4 regions of the Paenibacillus sp. MER TA 81-3 genome follow, and region 1 is predicted to be linked to each of the others. Evidence: predicted binding sites of a transcription regulator. Region 1 holds the regulator's gene; each other region holds the start of a gene.
What was found. The regulator Rex, encoded in region 1, represses fermentation and respiration genes when NADH is low (regulators of the CRP and FNR family bind a similar motif). The targets are predictions, from matches to a motif close to TTGTGAAATATTTCACAA.
Positions count from the first base shown of each region.

Region 1 (8,103 bases):
GTGCTATGGTCATTCATATATTCAATAACTACCTTTTTCCCTTTTGCTTGCTTTTCCAAATCGCCATTCAGCTGCTGAACCAATTCACGGACATCGACACCCGGCTTCGTCTGAATTTGAACCTTCATCGCGTCGGTCTGCCAGTCAACATGATATTGTGTAATCTCAGCATGCTTTTGCACGATCTGTTCCACTGGCTGCTTCACAAAATTAGTCTGATACAACGCCCATCCACCGAACAGTACGGCGCCCGTCACAATCATAATCAGGACGGTAGGAGCGATACGAACTTTTTTCGTCATGCTGAAATACCTCCTCACCCTCTAATCTATCTACATGAAAACGGCGCTTGTTGAATACATGAAATATATCATTCAGTACATGTTAGAGTATATCACAGTATATACACTGAAGTTGAATGTAAAGTGTACCATAGCTGCCAATCTCCTTGGCAACAAAAAAACACCGCACTCTCGCTGCAACGCTTCAATCGCGTCACTTGCAAGAATACGGTGTAAGGTGGTCCATCGTTATTTATTAGGCAGCCCGTAGATTTCTCCGATCGGTGAACCGTCGGCGAACAGATAAAATTGATAATAATAGCGGTTGGCGCCCTGTTCGTCCGCTCGTTCCAGCATCGCCTGCCATACATATTGCCCGTCTTTATATCCGGGAATAAGCCGTACGATGTGAACCTTGTTATATTGCTCTTTTATTTTTGCTTTCATCGCATCTTTTTTTATTCCTTCAAAGGCGTACATAGATACGACTTTCTTCGGAAACACCCACACCAGTCGTTCTTGGTCTTGTTCATCTTTACCTTCAACAACATAGACAATGTCGTCCCATACGCTCTTCTCGACACCGGATATTTCTGCGAGCTTTACACTATCATTCGCTCGGCGAATGATATCAGCTTCTTTCACTCGCTCATCAGCATTTATATATTGCACATACATATATACAGCAGCAATGAGAAGAATCAGAATAAGAACCGCCAGCGGGATATACCATTTCCATTTGGAACGCCGACGTGTGCGGCTTCTTACCATGAATAAATCCCCCCGCTTATCGCTGCAGCAGCTGCTCGAAGCATTGCTGCGTCTCATGACGGATACGTTCTTCATCTAACGTCAGGCATTCGCCATTCTTCACGACCTGTTCTCCATCAATCCATACATGCTTCACATCTTTAGCCGAAGCGGAGTAAATCATGTGAGATACGAGATCCGTATGCGGAATGAAGTGAGCTTGATCGATATCTACCGCAACCATATCTGCCTTCATACCGACCTCAAGCAATCCTACATCAGGAAGCGAAATCGTCTTCGCCCCGTATACGGTACCCATGCGCAGCGCTTCTGCAGCCGGAATCGCGGTTGGATCTCCCGATACTCCTTTGTGTATAAGCGCAGCAAGCCGCATTTCTTCGAACATGTCTAAGTTATTGTTGCTGGCCGGACCATCCGTTCCGAGAGAGACGACAACTCCTGCGCGCAACAATTCAGGAACCCGAGCTACACCGCTCGCCAACTTGAGGTTGCTGCCTGGATTATGAGACACGGCTACATGGTAGTGAGCCAGAATCGCAATTTCTTCATCTGTCAAATGTACCCCGTGTGCAATGAACGACGGTCGCGAAAAGAAGCCCAATTTCTCTAAATGAGCAACCGGACGAAGCCCATAATCCTTCACGTTCTGTTCCACTTCCGCCTTCGTCTCCGACATATGTGTATGAAGAGGTAAATCCATATCATGTGCCGCTTGCACGAACTTCTCAATGAATGCCGGCGGACACGTATATGGCGCATGCGGCGCCAGCACGGTTGTAATCCGTCCATTCGCCTTGCCGTTCCAGTCTTTTGCGAATTGAACCGCTTCTTCAAGCTTCGCATCCTGAACGTCTTCAGGACACAACCCGATTGCGCCGCGCGTCAGACAGCCCCGAATACCGGACTGCTCGCAGACTTTAGCGACTTCATCCATATGATCATACATGTCGACGAACGTTGTGGTTCCGCCCTTAAGCATCTCAACGACGGATAATGCGGTTCCCCAGTACACATCCTGTGCCGTAAATTTCGCTTCCATTGGCCACATTTTCTCCTGCAGCCACGATTGCAGCACCATGTCGTCACCATACCCGCGCAGGAGCGACATCGCAGCATGACCATGCGTATTGATTAAACCAGGCAGGAAGAATAGACCTTTGCCGTTTATTCTCTCTGCATCACTCGTATCGAACTGCGCAGGAAGTGAATCTCCCAAGTGGACAATTCGATCATTTTCAATAACCATCGTTCCCTTGGTTGAGGTTTGCCCGGATTGAGCATTAAGTACCGCAAAGGCGCCATTTTCAATAATGATTCGCTTTGTCATTGGACTGGAACTTCCTTTCCCTGATCCGTTAAATAATAAGCCAGGCTAAACAAATCCGTTGTGAAATCGGCAGTATGCACGCGCACATGAGACGGAACCTTCAAAATAACAGGTGCAAAGTTCAAAATGGCTTCTACACCGGCCTCGACGAATTGCTCCGCTACATATTGCGCTTCCGCGGCCGGAACCGTAATAATTCCGATACGGATGTGCTGATTTCGAACCGTTGTGATCATTTCGCTCATAGGTTGAACTTTCAGATTATTAATATCCGTGCCAATCTTGGACTCCATGGCGTCGAACACAGCTACGATTTTCATGTTGTCTTTCAAGTAGACCGTGTAATTGCACAACGCATGCCCCAGTTTACCGGCACCGACCAAGCCAACGTTAATAATTTGGTCCAGCTTCAATATATGACGGATTTGCTGTATTAAATAAGATACGTCATAACCAATGCCTTTGCGTCCAAAATCTCCAAAATAAGCCAAGTCCTTGCGGATTTGCGCTGGATTTAAATCCAGCTTCTGGCCCAAATCCTGAGAAGAAACTGTCAATACTTCACGCTGCTTCAGTTCTATCAAATGACGCAAATAGACCGGCAGACGTCGAACAACAGCTTCAGATATTTTTAATGTTTTCATATCTTAAATCAAGTCCCCTCATCGCTCTTCAACGTCTTTTGATTATCGTCCAACCACGTTTCAATGCGCGGAACCAACTGCTCTGCAGCCATGTGCTCCATCTTTGGTCCCGGCAAGGAATATAAAAAGTGCTTGCCATAGCTTGTTTCGATCACGCGCGTATCATAGATGATGACGATTCCCTTATCCTGCGAGGTCCGCACCAATCGGCCGAATCCCTGCTTAAAGCGGATAACGGCTTGCGGCACGGAATACTTCCGGAATGGATTCTGATTTTGCCGTTTCAGCCGCTCTGATTTTGCCTCGACCAACGGGTGGTTCGGCGGCTGGAACGGAAGTCGAACAATCGCCAAGCACGTGAGTGCATCTCCAGGAATGTCCACCCCTTCCCAGAAGCTGCTCGTCCCCAGCAAGACGGAAGCGGATTGCTCCCTGAACCTGCGGGTCAGCTTGCTGCGGTTACCGCTGTCAATGCCTTGTCCAAGCACGTGAATCCCGTGAACGCTCAGCGCTTCCTTCAAAGGCGCATATACGTCCCGCAGCATGCGATATGAGGTGAAGAGCACAAGCATTCGTCCTCTCGTTACTTGCGCGACATCCGCTATCGATTGCGTCAACATCTGGTTGAACTTTGCATCTGATGCGCCCTTTACGCTCGGGAAATCACGCGGGATAACGACTAATGCCTGTTCCCGGTAATTAAACGGTGACGGTAATATGACCGTGTGCAGCCGTCCGTCCCGCTCCGCATCCTTCAGCCCGATTTGTTCTGCCACGAACTGGAATGATTTATCGACCGACAGCGTAGCCGATGTCAGAATTACACTTTTCTTCGGTTCAAAAAAATACCGTTTCAGTGCATCACTCACATCGACCGGGACTGCGTACATATGCATCGATTTATGCTTGAACTGGGAATTCCCTTCCATCCAGTAGACCGTTTCCGGGTCTTTCCCCTGCATAAAGTTGCGGAATTCATCCCGAACCAGGCCCAATTCTTTGAACAATCCCGTCACGTCCACGACAACGCCCTGAATTTCTTCGTCATCGTAATCCTTCCATTCGTTGGCCAGCTTCTCTCCTGACCGTACAATATCGCTAAGCCGAACATGGATGTCGCTTTCCAGCTCGGTGATGCCAGCCCAAGCTTCTGGACGTTCGCCCGACGGCAACCGGAACACCGTCTGCCCGGCGGCTTCGGCTTGTCCGTTCTCAGCCGGAGGAAGCAATTGGAACAAGACTTCATTCAAACGGTCCCATTGTTCCTTCACGTCGACGATTTGCGTGAGCAGCTTGTCAATTCCTTCTGCCCAGATAAGCGCTTTCTCGTGACCGGATAGGCGGAGCCGCATCTGAAGCAAGATCAATGCTCCATTCTTGCTGTCTTTGAATAGCCGCGTTAACGGATGAATGAGTGAAAAATATTGCAAATGGATGCCTAGATGTTTGCCTGCCGTCTCTTCAAAATGATGAGCCTCATCTATGACCAAGTGTTCATAGGTGGGCAACAGACGATGTTCGGCAATGACATCGGTAAACAGCAGAGAATGGTTCGTTATAATAATGTCCGACAAATTCGCTTCATTCTTCGCCCGATGATAGAAGCAGCGCCGGAACCACGGGCAAGCCCGGTTCAGACAAGAGTCGCTATCACTTGACACCGTATCCCAGAAATCTGGACCTTTGTGGACCAAATGCAGCTCCTCATCATCGCCATGCTCCGTCTGGCTTAGCCAGACGAGAAACTGAGCAGCGGTTATGCTGTCGTCACGCGCATGAACGAACTCTCTATGATTTATTTTATGTTCAAATTTTCTCAAACACAAATAGTGACTGCGTCCTTTTAACACCGAAGCTTTGAAAGGAAACGGAACAATCTTCTCCAGAAGCGGTAAATCACGCTGTCTCAACTGTTCTTGCAAATTGATAGTGTGCGTGCTAACAATCACTTTCTTCTCTTGAGATACGCTGTAATATAAGGAAGGGAGCAAATATCCAAGTGATTTCCCAGTGCCTGTTCCAGCTTCAATCAAGAGATGAAGGTCCTGCTCTTGGCATTCCATCACTTCGTTAAACATTTGTTCCTGAGCTTCACGCGGCTCGTAATTCGGCAACAGACTCGCCAAATTGTTCCTCACTTCATCCATAAAGCCACGGAACGTCACATTGTTGAGCGGACTGCTCTCTGAACCTTCACGCGGAGGAAGGGTATCCGTCCAATCCCCTTGCTTCAACGTTAGCTGACGGAATGGAAAGTTACCTTCCTTCTCGTCCCAATCGGACACGTCCCGCTCACGTTCATTTAGCTTCTCCACCAGCATCCACTTTAAATCGCGTTCTTCTTGATCGCCAAATACATCCACAATACGTTGCAGAGTCAGAAGCGGCAAGTCATCGATCGCTTGCAGGCAGCGGATAAATACATCGGCTGTCGCTCTCGCGTCGCTGTCGGCTTGATGCGGTCGGTCATGGATGATTCCGAATTCATGCGCAACCGATCCCAACTGATAAGACGGCAGTGAAGGGAACAGTATCCGCAGCAGCTCAATGGTGTCCAGAATACGTCCGGTAAACGGTAAATAACCGGTCTGCTCTAGAGCTTGGCGCAGAAATTGATAATCGAACGCAACATTATGTCCGACGAGCACGACGTCACTTAACAATGGAACAAGCCCTGTCATCGCTTCATCCAAGTCTGGCGCATCCTGAACATCCTCATTGCCAATTCCGGTTAATTGCGTAATGAATTCAGGAATTGTGATGGTCGGCCGAACGAGCGTATGATACTCGCGTTCCATCTGTAAATCGTGACCGAGAATGACGAGTCCGATTTGTATAATTTCATCGTTAGGCTGATTGCCTGTCGTTTCAAAGTCCAATACAGCAAATCTCATCTTAATATAATTCCTCTCGCAATTACTGTTATTAGCATAACAGATGTTCGGTCATTTGGAAATGACTAGAGGGAAACATCTGTGCGTACTTCGCACGAATGTTCCCCTCTAAATAATCTTATTGCATGTGGTTCATATTTCCGGCACCGTACTGCAAATGACCGCAATTCGACAGACACACCTTCAAATTAAAGACCGGTTCTGGCAAAGAAGGATCCATCTGGTGGGCTTTCGCAAAATACTCTTGCGCCAGAGACAAGTTGCGCTGTTCCGCTTGAATACAACCGAGGGCATTATACGCGATGGCCTTCAAGCACTTGCTTTCCGTTAAAGGAATGATGAATTCGAAATGATGTCCGGCTTCCTGGCTTCGCCCCATGTTCAAATACGCCATGGCCAGATAAGCCCGCACTTCAATATTGTCCGGCTGATGAAGCGCCGCTTGCTCCAAATGCTTGACTGCTTCCTTATACATCATCAACAAATAATATCCTTGGCCCCGTTGAAAAGGATCGCCGTAATCGGGTGCCGAGATCTCTTGTTCCTTCTTCATCTTACCGCCAGAAGCATCCTTGCCGCGAGGACGCAGCTGCGCAAGCTTTTCTTCAAACTGCAGCCATTCCTCCACAATGAGATCGCTCATGGAGCGAAGCAATGACATTTGATGGTCCAATTCCTTTTTTTCTTTGCCTTGTGCATGAGGATACTGCCGAATAATATCATCCAACAAGTCGTTCATCGTTGCGAATACATGTTGCAGCACGATTCATCCCACCTTTACAAGTGATGCGTATCGTCATCTTGCGGCTCACGTTCATTTTGTGTTAAGGGGATGCATTTCATTCGATGCTCCAACGTTTCCCGAGCAGTGCCTTCGCTTGTCAATTCCGATTCCTGATGATGCCGTTAACGATTAACGAACAGTCGCATACGTTTCGGTCTTCGTCGCGAGCTCGACCGGTTTATTGTCCGCGTCCACGAAGACGATTTTTGGATCATATTGCTTCGCTTCTTCATTCGTCATGGAAGCGTAAGAAATGATGATGACATTATCTCCAGGCTGTACAAGGCGCGCAGCCGCTCCATTCAGACAGATTACGCCAGAATGTTTTGGCCCTGGAATGACGTAAGTCTCCAAACGGGCACCATTATAATTGTTTACTATTTGCACTTTTTCATTCGGCCAAATATCGGCACATTCCATAAGATGCTCGTCAATTGTAATGCTGCCAACGTAGTTCAAATTGGCTTCGGTAACGGTTGCCCGGTGAATTTTTGACTTCATCATTTCACGTAACATGGCACATTCCCCCTATTTGTTCTCCAGTAAACGGTTATCAATCAATCGAGTTCGACCGAACCGTACGGCCAGTGCAATCAATACGCGATGATCCGTATTCGCCAGCGTTTGTTCTGGCGATAGCGCTTCAAGTGACGGAAATCGCAATATTTCCACATAATCGATATCAGACAGCGGAGCTTCCTGAATCGACTTGATGATGTTGTCCCTCAGTTGAGGCGCCGTCATGTCTGGACGCTGTTCCAGCCAAGCTTCAACTTGACGCAACGTACGGGACAGCACCAATGCCTGCTCACGCTCTTCTGCAGACAAATAGATGTTGCGGGAGCTGAGCGCAAGACCGTCCCCTTCACGCACAATCGGGCACGGCACAATCTCGACGTCAAAGTTCAAATCCTTTACCATTTGCTGTATGACAGCCACTTGCTGGGCATCCTTCATCCCGAAGAACGCTTTATCCGGCTTCACCAGATTGAACAGCTTCGCGACAACCGTCGTGACACCGTCGAAATGTCCTGGACGGGAGGCTCCACAGAGCGGAGCCGTTACACCCTGGACTTGAACCATCGTCTTCGTCGGTTCCGGGTACATCAATTCGGCGGTAGGAAGAAATACGATATCCACTCCGTTCTGTTCCGCCATTGCTAAATCATGTGCCTCATCTCTTGGGTATTGCTCTAAATCCTCATTCGGACCAAATTGAATCGGATTGACAAATATGCTTAATACGACGATGCCGCATTGTTTTTTTGCTTCCTTCATCAGACTGGCATGACCTTTGTGCAAAAACCCCATTGTCGGCACGAAGCCTATGGAAGGACATTCGGCTCGATGTATCTTCTGTTGTGTGCACTGACGAACCGCATCGCGCAGTTCTGCCATCGTT
Region 1 is NZ_JAMAWB010000018.1:55,985-64,087, forward strand. It holds gene M3650_RS22585 (quinolinate synthase) at 1-302, opposite strand, end outside; gene M3650_RS22590 (cell wall elongation regulator TseB-like domain-containing protein) at 531-1,052, opposite strand; gene M3650_RS22595 (amidohydrolase) at 1,069-2,379, opposite strand; gene M3650_RS22600 (redox-sensing transcriptional repressor Rex) at 2,376-3,023, opposite strand; gene dinG (ATP-dependent DNA helicase DinG) at 3,032-5,917, opposite strand; gene M3650_RS22610 (tetratricopeptide repeat protein) at 6,036-6,680, opposite strand; gene panD (aspartate 1-decarboxylase) at 6,831-7,217, opposite strand; gene panC (pantoate--beta-alanine ligase) at 7,230-8,103, opposite strand, start outside.

Region 2 (8,103 bases), on a different contig from region 1:
CGTAGTACACGCCTCGCTGCGCGAGCAACTGTTCATGCGTGCCGGTCTCGGCCACGCGGCCATGATCGAACACGATAATCCAATCCATATCCGGCATCCAGTGCAGACGATGGGTTGCCAGAAAGACTAGCTTGTGCTCGAACAAGGAAAGCATCGTCTCTTTTAATTCATACTCCGTTTCAATATCCAAATGTGCAGTCGGCTCATCCAGCAGCACGATCGGACGATCGCACAGGAACGCGCGCGCAAGCGCGACACGCTGCTCTTGACCACCGCTTAAGGCTCGTCCGCCGTTGCCGATCATCTCATCGCAGCCCTGAGGCAAGCTGGCTGTCAGCCCGGAAAGTCCAGCCGCAGATAAAGCACGTTCCACCTCTTCACTCGACGCCTCTGGGGCATAGAACCGGACATTGTCCGCCAGAGAGCTGCTAAAGAGGTAGGGATGCTGCGGAATGTAAGTCGTTTCCTTGCGCCACGCTTCATCGGTCAACGCATGAATGCTCTTGCCGTTCAACTCGAACTGCCCTGCCGAAGGATGCAGGAAGCCCGCCAGCACATCGATGAGCGTCGATTTTCCGGCTCCGCTCTCTCCGATAATGCCGATTTTTCGCATTCCTGTAACCTTGATCGAGACGTCTTCTAAGGAGGATGGCCCCTCTTCTTCATGCCGTACGTGAATTCCAGATAGCGTCAGCGTGCTTTCCTCTGTCCACGTGAAGGATGACGGCAGATCGGATGACATAGCCGACGCCGCATCATGAGCGAGAATGGAATCAATTGCCTTCCCAGCCTCTTTTCCGTTCAAGGTGGCATGATAATCGGCCCCCACCATGCGAACGGGCAGAAAATATTCCGGCGCCAATATAAGGATCGTCAACCCCGTTACCAGCGTCATGTTCCCTTCCACAAGGCGCAGCCCCAAGCTGACCGCCACCGATGCTACAGACAGCATCGTGAAGAAGTCGAGCGAGAAGGAGGACAAGAAGGCAACGCGAAGCGTCCGCATCGTCGCCGTCTGGTACTGGTCACTCACCCGTCCGATCGTGCCGCTGTGCGCGCGGCTGCGCCCAAGGAACTTGAGCGTTTCCAGTCCGCGAAGCGCATCGACGAAGTGGTTCGATAATATCCGGTACGACTCCCATTGCCGATCCATTTGCTTACGCGCGGCCAATCCGACCAGGATGAGGAACCCGATTAGAATGGGCATCGTCACGACGAGGATAATCCCCGCGACCAAGTCCTGCATGAAAATATAAGCGACCACCATAATCGGTGTAATCGCCGTGCCGATCATACGCGGCAGAAACAGCTCCAGATACGTGCGGAACTGCGCTACGCCTTCCAACACAAGCGTTACCAAATTTCCGGTTCCTTCTGACTTGGCAAATCTCGGACCGAGCTGAAACAGTTTCTCCATCAGCCGTTGCCGCACATCCGCTCCTGTCATTTCGGCAAAGCGGTACGCCACCTTCTGTTGAAGGAGAGCGGTAGCTTGACGGACAACAAAAGCAAGCAGGAACAACATTGTCGTTCCGGCCTGCTCCTGCAGCGGCTCCCCGGCAAAGAGGGCGGAAATGACTTCCGCCAACCACTTCGCCAGAAATATTATGGAAATACTTTGCACGAGGGCAAGGGCGGTCAATAAGAACAAAACCGGCTTGATCCCTTTGTATCCGAGTAAGTTGTTACCCATTAGTATTCCAAATGCTCCTTCTCATGTACGCGTTTGTGAAATACGAAATAGCTCCATATTTGATAGCCTAGCACGAACGGCAGCAGGGTTAACGTTACTATCGTCATCACCTTGAGCGAATATGGGCCTGAGGCTGCATTATGAATCGTCAGGTCGAACGCTTTGTCAATGGAGCTGACCATGACGCGCGGGAACAACCCAATGAACAGCGATGCAATCGATAATACAATGACCGTCCCCGTCATGCCGAAGGCCCAGCCGTCCTTTTTCTTCGAAGTAAAGGCGCCTGCCAGAACAAAAGCCACCACACCGAGCACCGCTACCGCGAACAGGATGCCTCCGTGCGCTTCGAACACATCAGTCATAAAGTAAGTCATCGTTCCGAACGCAACCAGCAGTATCGCAAGCGGGATCAACAGCTTATGAGCCAGCTTGCGCGCCCGTGCCTGCAAATCGCCGATCGTGCGCAGCGTCGTGAAGAACAACCCATGCACGAGACAAAGCATTGTAACGGTGACTCCGCCAACGAGCGTATACACATTCACCATGTCGAACAAGCCGGCGTTCATCTCCATGTTCTGGTCGATAGGAACCCCTTTAATGAGCCCTGAAAAGGCTACACCCAGCAGGAACGGTGGCAGCAGGCTGCCAAGGAAGATGGCAAGATCCCACGTCTTTTTCCAACGTTCGGTCTCCACCTTGCCCCGGAACTCGAACGCGACACCGCGCCCGATTAAGGCAAGCAGAACAACGACGAGCGGCAAATAATATCCGCTGAACATGGTGGCATACCAGTTCGGGAAGGCAGCGAACATCGCTCCGCCTGCCGTCAGCAGCCACACTTCATTCGCATCCCAGAACGGTCCGATGGAGTTGATGAGCACGCGGCGTTCTCCATCCGTGCGGGCCAGAAATTTCGTGGACATCCCTACCCCAAAATCAAATCCTTCCAAGAAAAAGAAGCCAACGAACAAAACAGCGACAAGTAAAAACCAAAGTTCATTAAGAGAAATCATGGTGTCCCTCCCGATCAAATGGGTCATTTGAATGTGCTGCCTTTACGGTTTCATTCGGACCCTTTTTGATGACACGAACGAACAAATATACCATTACTATACCAAGTATCGTGTAAATAGTTGAGAATGTGATTAAGGAGAATAGAACCTCTCCCCCGCTCACGCTCGGAGAAATGCTGTCCTCCGTCCGCATCAATCCGAATACGGTCCAAGGCTGACGGCCAAACTCAGTCATAATCCAGCCTGTCGTATTGGCGATAAATGGAAGCAAAATGGCAAACAACATAAAGCGCATAAACCAAGTGTTCTTGTTATCCAGCTTCTTGCGATAAGACAAGTACAAGCCATACATGGCGAGCAGAATCATGAGCGTTCCCGCGGCAACCATGATGCGGAAGCTCCAGAACGTCGTGCGAACCGGCGGAATGTAGTTGCCAGGACCATAGGTCTGCTCATATTCCGCTTGAATTTCGTTCATGCCCTTTACTTCACCAGAGAACTTGCTATAGGACAGGAAGCTGAGCAAATATGGAACCTTGAACTCCATACTATTCTCTTTCTTCTCCGGATCAATCGCCGCAAACACGGTCCAAGGCGCCGGATCCCCGCTTTCTCCCCACAAGCCCTCTGCGGCCGCCATCTTCATCGGCTGCGTGTGAACCAGATACTGCGCTTGCTGGTGGCCGAAGACGGCAACCAGGATGGACGAAATGAGTGCTACGATAACGCCGAGATGGAACGACTTTTTGAAAAATTCCGTATCTTGCTTCTTCAGCAGCTTATAAGCGCTAATACCAGTGATAAGGAACGCGCCCGTCGCAAAAGCAGCAAATATCGTATGTGGAAATTCCACCAACAGCTGGCCGTTCGTGATGAGGGCGAAGAAATCATTCATTTCCGCGCGCCCGTTATTAATCGTAAAGCCAACCGGTCTTTGCATGAACGAGTTTGCCGCCAAAATCCAGAATGCAGACATCGTCGTTCCAAACGCGACTAGCCAAATGCAGAGCAAGTGCAGCTTCTTCGATAACCGCTCCCAACCGAAAATCCACAAGCCGATGAAGGTCGATTCCATGAAGAATGCCAACAACGCCTCAATAGCGAGCGGCGCACCGAAGACGTCACCTACGAATCGGGAGTAATCTGACCAGTTCATCCCGAATTGGAATTCCTGTATAATCCCTGTTACTACACCGACGGCAAAGTTAATGAGGAACAGCTTCCCCCAGAACTTAGCCATTTTCTTATATTCTTCTTTTCCTTTGACGACATACATCGTCTCCATGATTGCGATTAGCAGCGCTAATCCAATCGACACTGGCACGAAGAAGTAGTGAAAAATCGTCGTCGATGCGAATTGGATGCGTGACAATATAACCGTATCCATCAGTTTCCCCTTCCACCTTTCTCTTCATAATTACAAATCATTAAGTCTATTAGGTCCCGTTCAACCCTAAGCGGCTTCTAATTGTATGAGGCGCTATTAGGCAAATATCGACATTGGCTTACCCCTATACCGGAGTCGAACACGGGATCAATGATGTTGATTACACGATTCATGTGATATTTTGTCAGATTAAGGCCTCTGGTAATGTGATTTATGTCACATCTTTTGGGGGAGAGATTGAGCAAAATGCGAACTTTGTGCCATTCGTCACAAAATAGTAATAATTGAAATATAAAAAGAAGAAAAATGACATTGAATTCTGGCCATCTCACTTCGTTCGGAGCCTATCCCTATCTGGTTTCTTCATGCCTTTCATATATGAATTACCGTAAATTGGAATACACTAGACCCGTCGAAGGTCTAGGATACGAACCGAACCGCAGACCATTTTCATGCAACCCTTATTGCATTAGGATGAAGATAAGAGATAAACAAGTACGACATAATGCATCGTGGTGCTTAATATAGAGTTCTCAGGGGTAAAGGAGTGGCTAGAAACGATGATAGAACGAGGAAATAAGACGAAGACACAGCGGAAAGCACAGGTGCTTGTATTGACAGGTGCCATTGGGCACGGCCATGTGCAAACGGCCAATGCGATCCGGGAATCGGCCGCAGCGTGGTTCCAGGAAGATGTCGATGTGCACGTCGTTGACTACATGGAACAGGTGGCACCCCATTTGCACGGGGTCGGCTCCTATTGCTTCATTCAGTGGCTTAAGCTGTTCCCGAATATGTACGGCTATCTGTTCGAGATGACACGCAAAGATCGCGGACTCGCCCAGTTGTTGAAAAGCGTTCGGCTGACCAGTCTGCGCCCCTTGTCCAAGCTGGTGCAGCGTATGAGACCAGACGTCATCGTCAGCACGTTCCCGGCTGCAAGCGCGGCCGTCTCGAAGCTGAAGGAACGCGGCCTCGTCGATTGCCCAGCCGTTACCGTCATTACGGACCATACGGATCACAGCTTCTGGATCCACCCGTACACCGATCTGTATATGGTCGGGTCACAGGAAGCACAGAACGTGCTTGTCGCGCAAGGCATCTCCGCGGCACGTATCGAGGTGACGGGAATTCCCGTACGTCCAGCCTTCTACAATACCTATGACAAACAAGAGCTGCGTGAACGCCACGGGCTAGACGGTTCCGCAATGACGGTGCTGATGATGGGCGGCGGATGCGGCCTGCTCGACGCATCGCTGCTGCGGGAGTTGGAGAAGGCTCCTTGGGCGAGCAGCATGCAATTCATCGTCATCTGCGGGCGCAACGAGCGGCTGCAGCAGCAGTTGGAACGATGGGCGGAGCTGACGCCCTTGCGCGTGCACATCGAAGGCTATGTCGAGGCCGTACACGAGTACATGGCAATGTCCGACCTGATGATTACGAAGTCAGGCGGCGTAACGACAACTGAAGCAGTCGTGCAGAAGCTGCCGCTGCTCGTCTATAAGCCGCTGCCCGGACAAGAGCAGGATAACATCCGCTACTTGCTTCGGAACGGGCTAGCCCGCCGAGCCAAGAGCGCGGACGACCTGCTGTCGAAGCTCGCTTCCTTCGAAGCTCACCCGGAGCAGTTGGAGCGAATGCGCGAGCGCGCACAAGCCGAGCAGCAGCATACGCCTGTCAGCGCGTTGCAGGCTATTCTGAACGTGCTGAATCAGCCGGCGATGCAGCGCAAAGCGGCTGGGCAATGGTTCCGGCGACGCAGAATCGTATAAGGGACTAATCGTCTAACCATCTATTTAAGCAGCTATTCGACCACTCGATAACAATTAGTCTATTACTCTATTAGTCTAATCGTATGTGTGACTGGTTATATGTGTGCCTAATCGTCAATCGCCGTCCAACTTTGGTCTGGAGCTTATGCATGGACGAATATAATCTAGCATACATGTCTGGACCAATTGGGTCTGGCGCTCATGCCTAACCGGCTTATATTTTGCGGTCAACCTAGACAACCTCGTCTGTGCCTATACACAGACGACTTCGGTCTGATGCTCACGCCCAGCCAGCTTCACTCTAACACTTGTGCCAACCAGCTTAACTCTATCGTCACGCCTAGATGACTCATTCTAACCACTTCGGTTGTCATTCTGGCCTAACTGCCCTCACTCTGACGCTCTCGTCTGGCCCGGTTCTTCCTGTTTAGATGTTTGGTAACGCGAATATGGATGAATCGGGATGCTCCGAGCCCAATGGAGGCTTCGATGAGAACATCCATTGGAAAACATACACCAGAATGTCCCGTTGCATGCAGAAACTATCCTTTTCGTTGGAAAACATCCAATCAAAAACACCCTATATGTGATCCTCAGCCATTTCGGATAATTCCACTGCACATTTTCCAATGGATCGCCCCGTCTACTGCCTTGACTCTAAGAAGCATTGGATAGAATCCAGCGGAATCAAGAGCACCATACTATAACTCAAAAAACAAGCTATTCCTCCGGCTAGTTCCACCTAGCCAACTGGACGAGTAGCTTGTTTTCGTTGCATGACGCGATTATCCTACACATTATTTCCGCTCCTGCTTCGAGTGGGCATACAACCGCTCCACCTTGTCATCGGGAATTTCCTTCTCTCCGTACCGCGCTTCATTGTACGCTTCACCCAACTCGGTCAAGACGCTAGTATTCGCTGCACGGTCCTGCCGTCCGATCTCCTGAACTGTCTCCTTCGGCGTCAGATAGGAGCGGTGCTCGTATCCCTTCGCCTCAGAGCGCTGCAGCTGATCCCGATACAGATAACGCACGCGTTCGCGATTGGTCTTCAGTTCCGAATATTTAGCATGCGGCCTCCCCCATCTCCGCATGGCCTGGTTCCAAGGCTGCATCACATTGCGGCGCAGCTTCTCCCACTGAAACATGCTCGTTTGCTCATCGATATACCCAACTTCTGACGGTGTCTCACCCTTTTGGCTGAAGAACTGAAGCAACCATTGCCATAGCTTCGGGAACCATTTCTTCACGGCAAATCGGAACAAGTAAATGAAGCCAGCAATGATGACGACCGCGAGAGCGCACCAGCCGGCGACGATGGCGATCCGCTCCAGCAGCTGCGCGAACGCGCTCGGCTCCTTGGCCTCCCCCAATCCCAACAGAGGCGGCGGCTCCGGCATTGACGGCGGTATGTCGGGCACGGCATCCGTCGGCGGACTGCTGCGGAACAGCCACCCGAGCAGCGATCGGGTCCAGTTCATAAGCGTATCCATCGCCGAACCGAACGTGTGCGCGACTGCCATCATAATAAAGGCAAAAAACGAACCGGCATACCACGCATTAATATGGCTCACCTGGGCCGGAACCGAGCTGCGAACACCTCCGGCATCACCAGATCCGGCACTAAGGTTGGCCTTGCGCAATTGGCTCCAGTTCATTTGAAACAGCGTGACGACGATGGCGATTATGCCAGCCCCTACCAGATGATCTTGAAACGGCATCATTTCTGGACGATATATAGATACGATATAAACAATGAAATAGACAGCCAACGCAATTCCGTTCCAATGCACGGTATCCATCCATAAGTCTAATTCGGACACAATCTTTACACCCCGGCCAAAGAGAACGAAGCACATTACAAGAGACACGATGCGGGGGATATCTATCGGTCCGAACGCAGCATACAGCACGCCCCCGATAACCAGTACCAACATGAGCCATAGGTTATCCCGCTTCCAGCGGAAGATCTTTTTCGCCATGACGCCGAGCAATGCAAACAGAGGCAATATGCCATACCAGAACGAGGCGCCTGCCTGTTCGGGAAGCAAATATACAGTAAGCAGAAATACGATCGGAAACGCCAACACGTATTCCAACAGGCCGCGGCATCCGTCTGATATCCATTTGGATTTATCCGGCATTCGGATTCACCTCTTTCGCTTCAGTCACTCGCCGGCTCGGCTCGGGCAGGACGACCAGCTCGACACCGTTGCCCCTCAATCGAATTCGGGA
Region 2 is NZ_JAMAWB010000014.1:25,428-33,530, reverse strand. It holds gene cydD (thiol reductant ABC exporter subunit CydD) at 1-1,693, opposite strand, end outside; gene cydB (cytochrome d ubiquinol oxidase subunit II) at 1,693-2,709, opposite strand; gene M3650_RS19815 (cytochrome ubiquinol oxidase subunit I) at 2,696-4,096, opposite strand; gene M3650_RS19810 (MGDG synthase family glycosyltransferase) at 4,657-5,868, shown strand; gene M3650_RS19805 (DUF4129 domain-containing protein) at 6,666-8,012, opposite strand; gene M3650_RS19800 (DUF58 domain-containing protein) at 8,002-8,103, opposite strand, start outside.
Region 2: a site for Rex is predicted at 4,301-4,318, ahead of M3650_RS19815 (cytochrome ubiquinol oxidase subunit I). Genes of this name have one in related genera too.

Region 3 (8,103 bases), on a different contig from region 1:
ATCGATCACTTCGGATGTCTTCAGGTTGAGCGGGTTCTGCATCAAATAAATTTTTTCAAAACCGGTTTCAAGCAGTTGGCCCGTATTCAGAATGAGCAAAATCATAGCGATAGGCAAAATGGCCGGCATATCGATATGCCAAATCCGCTTTGTCCGTCCAGCGCCATCCAATACAGCCGCTTCATGAAGCGCAGGATCCACCGTTGAGAGCGCTGCCAAATAAATGATGCAGGAAAATCCGATATGCTGCCATATGCCCGACCATACATAAATGGACTTGAAATATTTCATTTCGCCCATAAAATGTACTGGATCGATTCCGAACAAGCCGAACAACTGATTGATCATCCCGGTGCGCGGATCCATAAATTGCAGCAGCAATCCGACGAGGACGACGGTCGAAATAAAGTGCGGCGCGTAGCTGACCATTTGCACCGTATTTTTGAACCAACGGATGCGGACTGCGTTCAGACTGAGCGCAAGCAGCACCGGAAGCGGCGTACTGATGACAAGCGAGTAAATGCTGATGAACAGCGTATTCTCCATGATGCGCCAGAAATCATACGAATTGAAAAATCGCACGAAATGCTTCATTCCGACCCAATCGCTCGCCCACAAGCCCTTAACGACGTTATAATCTTTAAATGCAATTTGCGCGCCGACCATCGGCCCGTATTTAAAGATAACGACGTACAGAAGCGGGATGAGGAATAAAACGTACAACTGCCAGGAACGCTTCATATAAGCGCCCAACGCGATGGATGCTTTGCGGTCGCCACTGACTTCTGTTTCGGAAAGCGAACGCACTGTTTCTTGCTGTCGTTTTTCAGACAAGGACACACCTCCTGTTCCTCAGAATTTGATCCACCTTTGATATTTGCTTCGGCACGATTTAATGATGGCGCTTACAATCGGCAGTGTTGCTCTGCTGAACGGAAGCGCTTACCGTGTTAATCGTGCCCCTATTGTATGACGTGGCCGAAACCCGAGGAAAGAAGCGATTTTCACAATTTATTCACTTTTTTGGATTGTGCATTATTCCCTTTTTATATGCTTAACATTTTTCGATATTCGCTAGCGCTCATGCCGTGTTTGCGCTTGAAAGCCCGGCTGAATGAGTTGAGTGAATTGTATCCGACCCGCTCTGCTATTGCCGTCACAGGCAGTCCTTGCTTAATCATCGTTTTGGCCGCTTCCAGTCGCAGTTCTTCCACATAATCAGAGAAATTGATGCCGCGCTGTTCTTTGAAGAAGGCAGAGACGTACGCCTCGGACACGTGCAATTCATCGGCCACCGCCGTCAGAGAAAGTGAAGAATCGGCATAGTTCGCATGGATATATGCTGTCATATCTTCGAACAGCGTCTCGTTCCTGCTCCGCTTGCGTTCATGAACGAGGCGGCACATATGAACGAACTCTTGCTCGATTGAGTGGAACAGCTTGTGAAGATCCGTTCCTTTCTTCATTAGCTTCTGCTGGAATACCGTGGTCTCGACCAGCATGGCCGCATCTACTGTCTGCGACAGCTTCATAGCTGTCGAATATAAATCCATAAGCAGCCATTGCTTCATCATGCAGGACAGGTGCTGCTTCTCCCAATTGTCTATGCGAGTCGTATGAAGCACCTGCAGCAGCTCTTCTTCATTGCCGCCGCGAACCGCATGGATGAGACGCAGCTCGACATCCGGACTGTACACGTACAAATCTTCACGTCCCGATTCTTGTTCATCCCACCATGTCCATGCCGACTCAGCATCTCGCTCGAATACCGACTGCAGTTGCTGAGCTTGCTCTAGCGAACGCGGCACATCGAGACGTCTCGACACCATTCCGCCAATCGTACAGATCGGAGTAACATGCGATTGCTTCAGCCGCTTGCACAGCTCGTGCAGCGTATGTTCAATCTCTTGCTTGAAGCGAGCAGCCTCATCCTCCCGCGCTGTCTGTCCCTCCGCATGCGTGTTATAGAAGAGCAGCGCGACTTGGTCCTGCTCGATATCGTGTACGTCACAAGGCACGCAGGCCATACCGAACGCTTCATCCATGACAACGAGCCGCTTCAGCTCCATCTCATGCAGGACGGATGTGCTCCAATCGTCTCCGTGCCAGCCAAGCTGCAGCAGCGCAACCGCGTATCGGGAGGCGTTCCGCTCCAGACCCGCATGCTCAAGCGAGGATTGCAGCTGCTGCTCCGTCGCATAGCCGCCGCGAAGCCATTTATCGAACACAGCCATGCGCGCATATTCCTGACGCTCAGTAAGCTTCTGATCGAGCGTCTTCGTCGTCTCCAGCATCTCAGCGAACGCGTCGCGTAAATAAGCGAATATATCCGATCGTTTGCCACGCAGCAGCATGCCCGGCTTCGCGAACGTGTGCACGTATGAGTAGAGCCGCTCCAGCGGACGGCTGTTCCGATGCGACAACCATAAGGCGAGCAGCACGATTACAGCTAATGATATTCCGACGAGCGTGAACGTTGTACGCTTGATGGCATACACGCTTTTCAGGACGTTGGCCGCTGGCTGCGCCGCAATATACGTCCAGCCGGTCTTCTCCGAAGTAATTTGCGAGACGAGCATATCCTGTCCATCCATGTCTGTGCGGTAATGCGAATTACTCATGGACATGGAGCGAGAGATCAACTTATTTATGGAATCCTCATTACCATTCCCGATTGAGCCGATCATTTCACCTTGCTGATCAATAATGCGAACTGTGCCGCCTTGCTTCACATCGATGCTATGCAGTATTTTCTCGATTTCTTTATGCGGAATAAGCGCAACGACGGCTCCTTGATAATATCCCGGGTAACCGAGCGACCGAACATACGTAACCATCTGCTCCTCCGTCTGCCTGTAGCGCACCGTCCTCATGCCGATAAAATCCTTCGAATGAAAGGTCTTTAGCATTTCCTGCTTCCATTGCTCAACATCCCAATCTTTATACCGCAGCACATCACCGTAATAGGCGTCGATAGATTCCACCCGATGGGGTGAAATGACGAGCGAGCTGTTCTGAAAGATAACGAAATAATCCATCAAAAAACGGTTGCTGACGCTGTAATCGTCAAGCGCGCTGCGGGTCGCCATCACTTTGTACGTATTCGTGCCGGCAAATGGCTCCGACACCACTTGAAAGCCTTTGATTTTCGGATGATCGGCCACCTGTTGCACGATCGACTCCACTTCAGCGAACCGCGTTTCGAGCAAGGTCTGCGCTTGATTCAATGCTTTATCGTTCCGTTCCAGCACTTCCCGCTCCAGCACATCAATCGTCTCCCGGTAAGCAATCCATCCCGCAGTTAGCGTTAACATTAAGAAGAGCAAATAGGGCAGCAAAAAACGGATCCACAGCCTCCCCATCAGCTTTTTCGTCCAGATAGAGCGGAGACGCTCCTTTATGGAACCGCTTGCACGAATGGTTTGTTCGGATGATTTCGGCATGCAATAGGCCCCCATTCGGTTTTTTTGTTACTACCATATCAGAAAAAAACACAGCTGAACATAATTATGTGACATTTTTTTTATTTCACCTTTGAAGCAAGCTCCAACAGAGAATATACAGTAAAATGTTCGAATTGGGCAGTAAAAAGGCATCCGTTGCTTTTTTACTGGACACAATCCAATGCATGCAGAAAGAACAACGCAAAAAGGGCACTACCTCTCTTGAGATAGTGCCCCGGCTCCTATTTTGTATAAGAGCAATCAATGCTGCGCCGTTTCCATGCGCCCCTGATCGATAAGTCGCTGTGCCCGTTCCACTTCTTCTGCTGTCGGTGAAGGCACGCCCTCGAGTGGATATTTCTCACCGAGATGCTCCCATTTGTATACGCCCATCTGGTGATATGGCAGGATGTCTACCTTCTCAACGCCTTGCAACGATCCGATGAAGCGTCCGAGTTCTAGCAAATCCTCTTCGGCATCATTAATCGTCGGCACAAACACATGGCGAATCCACATTTTCTTCCCGTGATCCGATAACCAACGCGCCGTTTCCAGCGTCCGCGTATTCGGAACACCGGTGAGGGACATATGCTTCTCGTTGTTGATATGCTTAATGTCGAGCAGCACGAGATCCGTCAAATCATACAGGTCCGCAAGCTTTGTGACATCATTAACACCGTTCGTATCGAGTGTTGTATGCAAATCCCAACGTTCCTTCACTAGCCGGAACAGTTCCTTGACGAATGGCCCTTGCAGCGTCGGTTCGCCGCCAGACACCGTCAAGCCCCCTCCAGAGCTGCGGTAATACGGCAAATAGGATTCGATTTCGGACAACGCTTCTTCTATCGTCATTTCTTTTCCGTCATTCAAACTCCATGTATCGCGATTATGGCAATATTGGCATTTTAACGCACAGCCTTGCATGAATAATATGAAGCGAATTCCTGGCCCATCCACCGTGCCGAACGTTTCTACAGAATGTATGCGTCCAATCATCGTATCACGGTCCTTTCTCTATTGCTTTCCACGAGGTCATTCATACATATCAACATATGTCTAGTGAAAAAGCAAGAGGGGGCGCCCTCCCGGAAAACACCGCAAGGTGCGTTGCTCGGGTATGGCTGCTCCCCCTCCTTCATTATTCACATATGTTGCTGTCTTAATTCGGTTACATCGAACCGTGGAATGTACGGTTAATGACATCCATTTGTTGTTCGCGAGTCAGCTTGATGAAGTTAACCGCATAACCGGACACGCGAATCGTCAGCTGTGGATAGTTCTCTGGATGTTCCATCGCGTCGAGCAATTGCTCACGGTCGAATACGTTGACATTCAAGTGATGCGCTCCGCTGCCGAAGTATCCGTCCATCATCGACGTAAGATTGGATTTCCGAGCGTCAAGCTCTTTGCCCAATGCTTTCGGCACGATGGAGAAGGTGTTCGAAATGCCGTCCAAGCTATGCTCGTAAGGCAGCTTGGCTACCGAGCTCAGCGATGCGAGAGCGCCCTTCTTATCACGACCGTGCATTGGGTTCGCACCAGGTGCGAACGGTTCGCCGGCTTTGCGTCCGTCAGGCGTTGTACCTGTTTTCTTGCCATATACAACGTTCGACGTAATGGTCAGAACCGATTGTGTCGGCAATGCGCCACGGTATGCTTTATGTTTGCGAATCATATTCATGAACGATTCAACCAACTCAATTGCAATACCGTCTACACGGTCATCATTGTTGCCGTAGCAAGGGTAGTCGCCTTCAATTTCGAAGTCAACCGCGATGCCTTGCTCGTTGCGGATTGGTTTGACTTTTGCGAATTTAATGGCGCTCAAGGAGTCAGCCGCTACCGAGAGTCCTGCAATACCGCAAGCCATCGTGCGCAGAATCTCACGGTCATGCAATGCCATTTCGATACGTTCATAGCTATATTTATCATGCATGTAGTGAATGATGTTGAGCGTGTTCATGTACAGCTTCGCAAGCCAATCCATCATTTGCTTGAAACGTTTCACGACTTCGTCGTAATCAAGCACTTCGCTCGTAATCGCTGGCAGTTCTGGTCCGACTTGAGCGCCGGATTTTTCGTCTTTACCGCCGTTGATAGCGTACAGCAAGCATTTTGCCAAGTTGGCGCGAGCACCAAAGAACTGCATTTGCTTACCGATGCGCATTGCGGATACGCAGCAAGCGATACCGTAGTCATCACCGTAGAACGGACGCATCAGGTCATCATTCTCATATTGAATGGAGCTTGTTTCAATCGAAACCTTCGAGCAATATTTTTTGAACGATTCAGGCAGTTTCGTGGACCACAGTACCGTCAAGTTTGGCTCTGGAGCTGGTCCCAAGTTATATAAGGTGTGCAGGAAACGGAAGCTGTTCTTCGTGACGCGAGTCGTTCCGTCCATTCCCATACCACCGATTGATTCTGTAACCCAAGTAGGGTCACCACTGAACAATTCATTGTAGTCTGGTGTGCGCAAAAACTTAACGATACGCAGCTTCATGACGAAATGGTCAACCAACTCTTGCGCTTCTTGTTCTGTCAAGTTGCCTTCTTTCAAGTCACGTTCAATGTAAATATCCAAGAAGGAAGATACGCGACCAAGGGACATTGCCGCACCGTTCTGTTCTTTAACGGCTGCCAAGTAGCCAAAGTATACCCATTGGAACGCTTCTTGCGCGTTCACGGCTGGCTTGGAAATGTCGAAGCCATGCATTTCTGCCAGTTGCTTCAATTCGCCGAGTGCGCGAATTTGTTCAGAGATTTCTTCGCGGTCGCGAATGGTATCAGCATCCATTGCGTCCACTTCAAGGTTTTTCAAATCTTGCTTCTTCTGTTGAACTAAATAGTCAATACCGTACAATGCGATTCGGCGATAATCGCCGATGATGCGGCCGCGACCGTAAGCATCCGGCAAGCCCGTGATGATTCCAGCTTTGCGTGCTGCGCGCATTTCGGAAGTATATGCATCAAATACGCCTTGGTTATGCGTTTTGCGAATGTCTGTAAACATTTTAACAATTTCATCCGGCATTTTGAAGCCGTATGCTTCACAAGCGTCAATCATCATGCGAATGCCGCCGAATGGTTGAATGGAACGGCGGAACGGAGCATCTGTCTGAACGCCGACCACTTTTTCTTTATCTTTATCCAAGTAGCCCGGTTGGTGCGATGTGATCGTCGAAGGAGTGTTTACATCGACATCCCATACGCCGCCGCGGTCGCGCTCTTCTTTAGTCAGACGGCTTACAACTTCCCACAGGTCCTTCGTGTTCTGAGTCGGGCCCGCGAGGAACGCCTCGTCTCCATGATAAGGCAAAATGTTGTCATCAAGGAAGTTAGGCACATCTACGTGTCTTTGCCATTTTCCCATTTTGAACCCACGCCATGGATCCATTGTTTTTACTTCAGTCATGTTCTTTTCAATCACCGACATCGTAATCCCTCCATACATTTGATTATCTGTATGTGCTGTAAACAATCCAGAACGCTCACACCTAGCAATATCATGTATATACCCATTCATTGTAATGCCTAATCTTACATTTTGTGACGTTTTTCACTTTAGAAGCTGCAATTATTTTTCTTTCGCTTTTTACTTCTCCAGCGAAGCGTCACTTCCTGCTAAGTGCGGCTGACAAAGAAAGAAATAATATGCTTCATTTTTGTCTTCCCTTGCTGTGATTTAATTGTACCTCTTTTCACGTACAGTTAATGTGATTTATATCACAATATAGTTGTCCTCCATGAATTTAATCACATTTTATTGTTCAATTTTAGTTGAAAACAATGTCCGTGTTTTCATAATGACAGACAATAGCAGCGAAGAGGGCTGGACTCTTCGCTGCTGTATAAAGGAAAGGTGGATTAGGCTGTCATGCTTTCAGTTACTGCCTTCTTACTCGAACCGTCCGTAGAAGGCGTTGCGGTACACTTCCGCCAATTCCGTCACGAGCGGCAGCTTCGGATTCGCTGTCGTACATTGGTCTTCGAACGCGCGGTCTGCCAAGTAGTCTACGCGGGATTCGAAATCCTTCGCGTCGAAGCCGATGGCTTGGAACGATTCCGGAATGCCGAGCTCGCGGTTCATGTCGCGAATCGCCTTGATAAGGCTGTTCACGCCCTCTTCCGTCGTGCGGGCAGGCAATCCCAAGATGCGTGCGATTTCCGCGTAGCGCTCATCCGCCACGAAGTGGTCATATTTCGGGAACGAAGCGAACTTCGTCGGCTTTTTCGCATTGTAGCGAATGACGTGCGGCAGCAGAATGGCATTCGTGCGGCCGTGTGCCGTATGATATTGCGCGCCCCATTTGTGCGCCAAGCTATGGTTGATGCCGAGGAAGGCATTCGCGAACGCCATACCGGCAAGTGTCGAAGCGTTGTGCATTTTTTCGCGCGCCTTCGGACATGCTTCATGATGAGATTTCACTAGATTCGCGAATACGAGCTGGATAGCTTTAATCGCCAAGCCATCGGTGTAATCGCTCGCCATAACGGACACGTACGCCTCAATCGCATGCGTAAGCACGTCCATACCGGTGTCGGCTACCGCAGTTTTCGGCAAGCTGTATACGAATTCCGGATCCACGATGGCTACGTCCGGCGTTAATTCATAGTCAGCCAGCGGATACTTTGTGTTTCCTTTTTCTTTATCCGTAAT
Region 3 is NZ_JAMAWB010000010.1:234,978-243,080, reverse strand. It holds gene M3650_RS16810 (ABC transporter permease subunit) at 1-834, opposite strand, end outside; gene M3650_RS16805 (AraC family transcriptional regulator) at 1,047-3,443, opposite strand; gene pflA (pyruvate formate-lyase-activating protein) at 3,705-4,439, opposite strand; gene pflB (formate C-acetyltransferase) at 4,612-6,879, opposite strand; gene adhE (bifunctional acetaldehyde-CoA/alcohol dehydrogenase) at 7,342-8,103, opposite strand, start outside.
Region 3: a site for Rex is predicted at 7,158-7,175, ahead of pflB (formate C-acetyltransferase). Genes of this name have one in related genera too.

Region 4 (8,103 bases), on a different contig from region 1:
TACCGGACGTGGTTGGAATGGCCACGAATTTCGCCTTTTTGCCGAGTCGCGGATATTTATAAGTCCGCTTGCGGATATCAAGGAACTTCTGCTTCAGGTTGTCGAATTCCGTATCCGGATATTCATAGAACAGCCACATGCCCTTCGCTGCGTCCATTGGCGATCCGCCGCCAAGTGCGATAATACAGTCTGGCTGGAAGCTCTGCATCATTTCCGTACCGCGTTCAACCGTCTTGGTGGACGGATCCGGCTCTACATCGGAGAACACTTCGATAACGACCGGATTGCGGCGTTGACGCAAGTAGTATTCCAATTTTTCCACATAGCCGAGCTTCACCATCATCGGGTCGGTAACAATCATGACGCGGCTGATGTCCGGCATTTTCGCCAAGTATTGGGTTGCCCCTTTTTCAAAGTAGATTTTGTTTGGCACTTTAAACCACTGCATATTCACTGTACGCTTCGCCACCCGTTTAATATTGAGCAAGTTCACCGCCGTTACGTTCGAGGACGTCGAGTTGCGGCCGTAAGAACCGCAGCCGAGCGTCAGGGACGGAATGTTCGTGTTATACAGGTCCCCGATGGCGCCATGCGTGGATGGCGAGTTGACGAGAATGCGCCCGGTTTGCAAGCGGTCCGAGAACTTCGCAATAACGTCGTCATCGTTCGTGTGGACGACCGAAGAGTGGCCCATGCCGCCGAATTCAACGATTTCTGCAGCGCGGTCGATACCTTCCTGCGCCGTTTTCACCTTATAGCAGGCAAGCACGGGACTCAATTTCTCTGCGGACAGCGGATATTTCGGTCCGACACCTTCCAGCTCGGCCACGAGAATCTTCGTGTTGTCCGGCACATTGATGCCCGCCATCTCGGCAATCTTCGTCGCCGGCTGGCCGACAATTACTGGATTGACTGCACACGTTTCGGCTTTCATGGCACTACCCTGCAGCTTGCCGATTTCCTCTTTGCTCAGGAAGTAGCAGCCTTGGGACTGCATCAGCTTCTTCGTCTGATTGAAAATTGGCTCTTCAATGATAACCGCCTGCTCGGAAGCGCAAATCATCCCGTTGTCGAATGTTTTGGACAGAATCAGGTCAGTTACTGCTTGGTTCAGGTCTGCCGTCTTTTCAATGAAGCAAGGCACATTGCCGGGACCAACGCCAAGCGCCGGTTTGCCGCAGCTGTATGCGGAACGAACCATGCCCGCGCCGCCTGTTGCCAGGATGAGCGCTACCTCCGGGTGGTTCATGAGCGTGTTCGTCGCTTCCATCGACGGGAACTCGATCCATTGGATGCAATGTTCCGGTGCGCCATATTTCACAGCTGCATCATGCAAAATGCGAGCCGCTTCCGCGCTGCATTTCTGTGCCGAAGGGTGAAACCCGAAAATAATCGGGTTGCGCGTCTTAATCGAGATGAGCGCTTTGAACATCGTCGTCGATGTCGGATTCGTTACTGGCGTAATCCCCATCACGATACCGACTGGTTCGGCTATCTTCATGTAGGCGCCATTCGGATTGTCTTCAATCACGCCTACTGTTTTTTCATATTTAATGTGGTTAAAAATATACTCCGTAGCAAAGATGTTCTTCGTAATTTTGTCCTCGTATACGCCGCGGCCCGTTTCCTCCACAGCCATTTTCGCGAGATGCATATGTTTGTCTAAGCCTGCCAACGCCATTTGTTGAACCACTTTGTCGATTTGCTCCTGATCCATATCCATGAATGCTTCCTGCGCCTTCTTCGCGCGGTCAATCAGTTGCTGGATGTGCTTCTCGACATTTGCGGTTTGCTCTGTCTTTTTCTCTGTAGCTTTCACTTCTGGTTTCGTTGCCATTCTCTCCGCCTCCATTCAAGGACTAAGTGTGAACCTTAGACTTGGTTTCTCTCTTCATGTCTGTGTTTGGTCTGTTACGGCCTTATCCGAGGTTCATTTGCTTAACATTTATTGTGAATCATTTCACATATTCATTGTAACCGATGGTTTTAATTCGGTATGTGATCTACATCACAACGTAAACTTCTTTATGTTTTCTTTTTTCTTCTTATATTATATGATGATGATCACGGCATTTTCGCAAAAATGTAACTAATTTTTAACCTAATTAAATTGACATCTTTCGTTGGAACCTCCATGATAGTATTATCGTATAAAATAGTGAAACTTGTCACATGGAATACCTTGGGTCATAATAACTAAAAATTGAAATAGACAAATTGGAGGAGAATGGAGTGACTAACATCATGGAACGATTTCAAGAGCCTTGTAACACATCGTGCTTCTCGGACCAAAATGTGGAGCGTTTAATCAGTGTAGCCAAAGACCGCACTTATCCAGATAGCTCTCACCTGTTCTGGGAAGGCGACGTCTCCGACAAGCTGTTCCTGCTGAAGAGCGGCCGTATTAAGATTACGAAATCGACGGATGAAGGGAAAGAGCTAATTCTATACATGTATCAAGCTGGCGACTTGGTCGGTCAGGTAGATCCGTTTCATAGCACGAAGCACAACTTCACGGCCGAAGTGGTCGAGGAAGCCGATGTCTGGCTAATCGAACAGAAGGATATTGAAATTCTGATATGCCAGCACTGTGATTTTTCCATTGATTTCATGAAATGGATGGGTATCCACCATCGTCTAACCCAGACGAAATTTCGCGACCTAATGATGTACGGCAAGCCGGGAGCGTTGTGCTCAACCTTGATCCGCCTCTCCAATACGTATGGCGAAGAGCTGGAAGACGGCGGCATTCTCATCAACAAGAAGATTACACATACCGACCTGTCCAACATGATCGGAGCTACCCGCGAGAGTGTCAACCGCATGCTCAGCGACCTTCGCAAAAAAGGAGTAGTCGAGTACGAGAACGGCATGATCGTCATTCGCGAGCTCGAGCATTTACAGGAGATTTGCCACTGTGAGATGTGTCCGAAGGAGATATGCCGCATTTAATGGGCCACAGTTATAAGTTCTGTATCCTTAGAAATGAAGAAGAGGGGCGTCAGCCCCCTCTTCTTTGATTTACCGATAACATTATGTGTGTGTCACAAAAATACAATCGTCGTTAGGCAGTAATGCGGAACACATGAGCAATAGGAGCTTTATCCCCGAGCGCAGATAACGGGAGAGTAATCGATACTCCATCCTCTACACGGTTGAATTCCAGCATCTCATTTGTACCGACCAATTCCACTTTACCTACAGTGTCAGTGTACGGAATGAATACGTTTTCCTTAACAGGCGTATTGTCTGATGGGTACAAGTACGAGCAATATACCGTATCCCCTTTGCGGGTGAACGCACACTGCTTCGTGAAATACGGCGCACAAATTCTAGTGCCATAAACAGCCTCGCCGTAAGTCTTCATCCACGCGCCCATTTCCTTCATCCGGACAATAGCCCCTTCCGGCAGCCGTCCATCCGGCTGTGGACCGACGTTCAACGCGAGGTTTCCGCCTTTCGCCACGACTTCGAGCAAAATGTGCACGAGCTGCCGTGTCGGCTTATACTTATCTTCATATCTGAAGGAGAACGACGTGCCCATCGTAATGCAGCTTTCCCACGGAACATCCATCGGTCCTTCAGGGATCGTTTGCTCCGGCGTGATGATATTCTCGTACGGTCCGCCTACCGTCCGGTCGGCTGAAAGGAGCCACGGCTGTTGCTCGCGCGCACGATCGACGACTTCACCGAGGCGGATATCTTGCCATACTCTGCTACCTTCTCTCACCCATCCAGCATCCAGCCAGAGCACATCAATTCGACCGTATTTCGTCAATAATTCCATGATTTGCTCATGAGTGAATTGAACGAATTTTTCCCATAGCTCCGGATGCTCCTTAGGATTGTAAGACGGTCCGCGCCACGTCTTGTTTCCTCGTTCCATGTTAGGTGCCCAGTAAAATGGAGTGTGCCAATCCGCTTTGGAGAAATACGTTGCAATCGCCAATCCTTTGTCACGGAACGCATCGAACAGATGCTTGCAAATGTCAGCATATTTGTGCGAATGAAACGGCGTATCCGCTCCCGTACTCTTGTAATCAGTCGTTTTCGTATCCCACATACAGAACCCATCATGGTGTTTCGTCGTAAAAATCAAATATTTGAATCCGCCTTCCGCCGCCAAGTCGGCCCATACGTCCGGTTGGAAACGGACCGGATTGAACGTCTTGTTTAGATCGAAATATTGCTGCTTCAGCTCTTCGCCATCCACATCCCAATCGATTCCGTCCCGGGACCACTCTGCATCCTCGTCGCTAAGCGCCCAAGATTCCACTACACCCAATTGGGAATACGTTCCCCAGTGCATCATGAAGCCAAGCTTCTGGTCTTTGAACCATTCCAGACGCTCTTGCAATTGCGGGTCTTCCGGTTTCACCCATTCGTCTTTCGCACTGAAGTTGTGCACGCCTTGTTCGACTACTTGCTCTTCCTGTTGTGCATCGTCATGTTGTGTCGCTTCACTCATTTGCTTGTAACCTCCCATTATGGAACTGAACCAGCCGGTTCGAAATCAAAATGTTTCCGCTAACATGGTACATCCCTAGTAAACCAGATCAAGGAGGCCCGACGCAACATACAAATTTCTACCCCTTTACTTTTTTCACAAAATGCATATGTAAACCTAACATTTTCGGATCTGATCGATGAGAAAATGAAGTGCCGCCGTTCGCCACTGGCCCCGCTCCCCCCACACTTCCAGTTTACGGTATTATGTCACTTGCGCTTTAGCGCCACTCTCCCTCTGCGTCAGAAGACTGAAGCGTTTGTACCTTTGCGTCACATTTTCCTCTCACTCAGATTACTTTGCCGTTTGCGCTTTAGCGCCACTCTATCCTTACGTCAGAAGACTGCAGCGTTCGTATTTCAGTGTCATATTCCCCCCACTAAAATCATTTCAGAACACTTGCCGTTTGCGCTTTAGCGCCACTCTACCCTTACGTCAGAAGACTGCAGCGTTCGTATTTCAGTGTCATATTTCCCTCCACTAAGATCATTTCAGAACACTTGCCGTTTGGGCTTTAGCGCCACTCTACCCTACGCTCAGGCTTACATGCGTTTCTGAATTGATGTATGGGGAAAAGCTATTATGTCACGGTACGCATCACTCTCATTTCCAACATCGTCTTGGTGTCGAAAGTTAATAACACTATCCAAATCCAGGTCGCGAACCTACACGTTACTTTTCGCCTCTGAGTCGCGGGGAGAGTGGTGCTATGCACTATAAGCTCTTATGCAGTATCGTCTTCTTCCTGTGTCATTCCCCGTTCTGATAGGTGCGCGGTTGCATATCAGAATCGTTATAAATAAAGCCCAGAGCAAGAGACTTCTCGCTCCGGACTTATAGATTTTCAGGATTAAGGATTAAGGTTTAAGGTTTAAGGTTTAAGGTTTAAGGTTTAAGGTTTAAATGATTATAGGTTAGCTTATTAACTTATCCGCTATTGGGTTCTAAGCTGCTTTACTTTTTCACTTATTTGCTGCTTAGGTTCTAGGATTTGCTGCGAGCGCTTCTGACCGGGCTGATGAACCAGTAGGCCATTCCGACGAAAACGGCCCCACCGACAATATTGCCGAGTGTGACGGGCACCATGTTGTGCAGCCAGCCCGCCAGCGTAATCGTGTCCGGATGCTGCGGCAAGAGCAGCGCCACGGTCATGAGCGACATGTTGGCTACACTATGTTCGAACCCGATGGCGATGAATGCGTACAGCATCCACCAGATGAGCAGCAGCTTTGCGACGTCTTCCTTTGCACGCATTGATGTCCAAATGGCCAGGCAGACGAGCCAGTTACATAAAATTCCGCGAAAAAACAACTCCGTCACCGGCATGCTCATCTTGTTCGCCGTCGCTGCGAACAGCAAATGTTCTGGCGGAATGCCGCCGAACACGCCTGAAGTTCTAATGAGCAAGCTGAACAGAACCGCTCCGAGCACATTGCCGGTAAAGACGATACCCCAGTTTTTCAACGTTTGCATCCATGGTGTTTTGCCGGATAAGCTGCTTACTGTAAACAGCATGTTATTGCCGGTGAACAACTCTGACCCCGCAAAGATGATGAGTGTGAGCGCGATTCCGAACGACATGCCCATCACCATCGGAACGGCGGGCGATCCTGCTGCTTTAAAGTTGCCGCCCACTGTGAAAATGAGCACGATTCCAAATCCGACATACGCCCCTGCAAGCATTGCAGCCACCACATACCGGAGCAACCCGCTGGACATCAGCTTCTTTTTTGCTTCGACTGTTTCATTGATTTTTTCCAATGTCGGTGTATACATGGGTTTCTCTCCCTTCGAGCGTGTGTGCCGAAACGCAACGCTTAACGGTTCACATCACAGCGATATAAACCGAATCCTCTTCAACCCGCACCGCGAAAGTGCGCGCCTGCCCTGTATCGGGCGCTTGGACGCACCCGTCGCGCAGATCGATTTTCCAATCGTGCAGCGGATCGTACAAATAATGGCCAGACACGATCCCCTCGCTCAACGGTCCGCCTTTCGGATGCGGACTGCGGTTCTCAATTGCATATACGCCCTCCGTCGTGCGGAATACGGCTACCTCTACACCGTTGATTAATATGACACGCCCTACTCTGGGCATGAAGTCATCCTGCTTGCCTACGGCAACCCATGCCGCTTCCCTATTTATTGCCATATGCCAACGCTCCCTTCACCACTTTAACTCCGTTATTGTTGAAACACGACTTTACCGAACATCTTGTCGCGCAGCCCTTTATCGCCGATAACTTGCTGCCACGGTTCCTCTGAACGCGACGATAATGCCTCATCCATCCGTGCCACCAGTTGTTTGCGCCCCTCCGCGTCTTCGACCGTCGTCTTGTGGATGTGTTCCAATCCGATTCGTTCCACCCAGTCCGAAGTGCGCTCCAAGTAATTTGCCGTTTCGCGATAGTGTTGAAGGACTGCGGCTGTAATTTCAATTAGCTCTTCATCTGTCTTCACCTTGCAGAGCAAGTCAGCCAGACGCGCCTTAATGCCGCCGTTGCCGCCGATATAAATTTCCCATCCGCCGTCGTTACCGACGATGCCGATATCCTTCGTGCACGATTCAGCACAGTTGCGCGGGCAGCCGTTAACAGCGAACTTTACTTTAGCAGGATAGTCAATGCGCTCGAACTTGCGTTCCAAGAGTGCGCCCATTCCCATCGAATCCTGCGTGCCGAAGCGGCAATAAGTCGCGCCAACGCAAGTCTTGACGGTGCGCAGCGACTTGGCATAGGCATACCCGGAAGGCATATCCAGCTCCTCCCATACACTGGGTAAATCCTCCTTCTTCACGCCGACGATATCGATCCGTTGTCCGCCAGTCATTTTCACAAGCGGCACATTGTATTTTAAGGATACGTCTGCTATCTTCTTCAATTCCGCAGGTGTCGTCATACCGCCGTACATGCGCGGAACGACTGTATAGGTGCCGTCCTTCTGAATGTTCGCGTTCATGCGCTCGTTGACAAAGCGCGATTCTTTCTCGTCCTGATACGTCTGCGGCCAAATCATGCCCAAGTAATAGTTCAGTGCCGGGCGGCACTTCGAGCAGCCTTCCTCCTGCTTCCAGTCGAGCACGTTCATGATCTCTTTCGTCGCGCGGAGCCCCTTCTCGCGAATAGCCGCTACAATCTCGTCGCGCGACATCGTCGTGCAGCCGCATATCCCCTGCTTGCTCCCCCCAGCTTCAAAGCCGTCCCCGAGCACATGCTGCAGCAGTTGTTCTACTAAAGGCTTGCATCCGCCGCAAGAACGGGATGCGCCTGTGCAGGCTTTCACCTCGTCGAGCGTCGTTAAGCCCTGTTCCGTGATGGCGTCCACAATCATTTTTTTGGTGACGCCGTTGCAGCCGCATACGATATCATCGTCGGCAAAGTCGGCCGCCGCATTCGCTTTGGTGCCGCAGCAACCTCCTGTTCCGGTCAGTTCGTTGTAGAGCTCCTCCGTCATTTCCACGCCTTGCTTGACGAGCCGTTCCAATTTTGATGCGTCATCGATATTGCCAAAAAGCACCGCGCCAGCGATGACGTTGTCTTTTAAGACGATTTTTTTGTAGGTCCCTTTCCAAGCATCGTGGAACGTCACGCATACGC
Region 4 is NZ_JAMAWB010000010.1:226,846-234,948, reverse strand. It holds gene adhE (bifunctional acetaldehyde-CoA/alcohol dehydrogenase) at 1-1,837, opposite strand, end outside; gene M3650_RS16785 (Crp/Fnr family transcriptional regulator) at 2,245-2,952, shown strand; gene M3650_RS16780 (alpha-L-fucosidase) at 3,065-4,468, opposite strand; gene M3650_RS16775 (formate/nitrite transporter family protein) at 5,492-6,283, opposite strand; gene nirD (nitrite reductase small subunit NirD) at 6,333-6,659, opposite strand; gene nirB (nitrite reductase large subunit NirB) at 6,692-8,103, opposite strand, start outside.
Region 4: a site for Rex is predicted at 1,949-1,966, ahead of adhE (bifunctional acetaldehyde-CoA/alcohol dehydrogenase). Genes of this name have one in related genera too.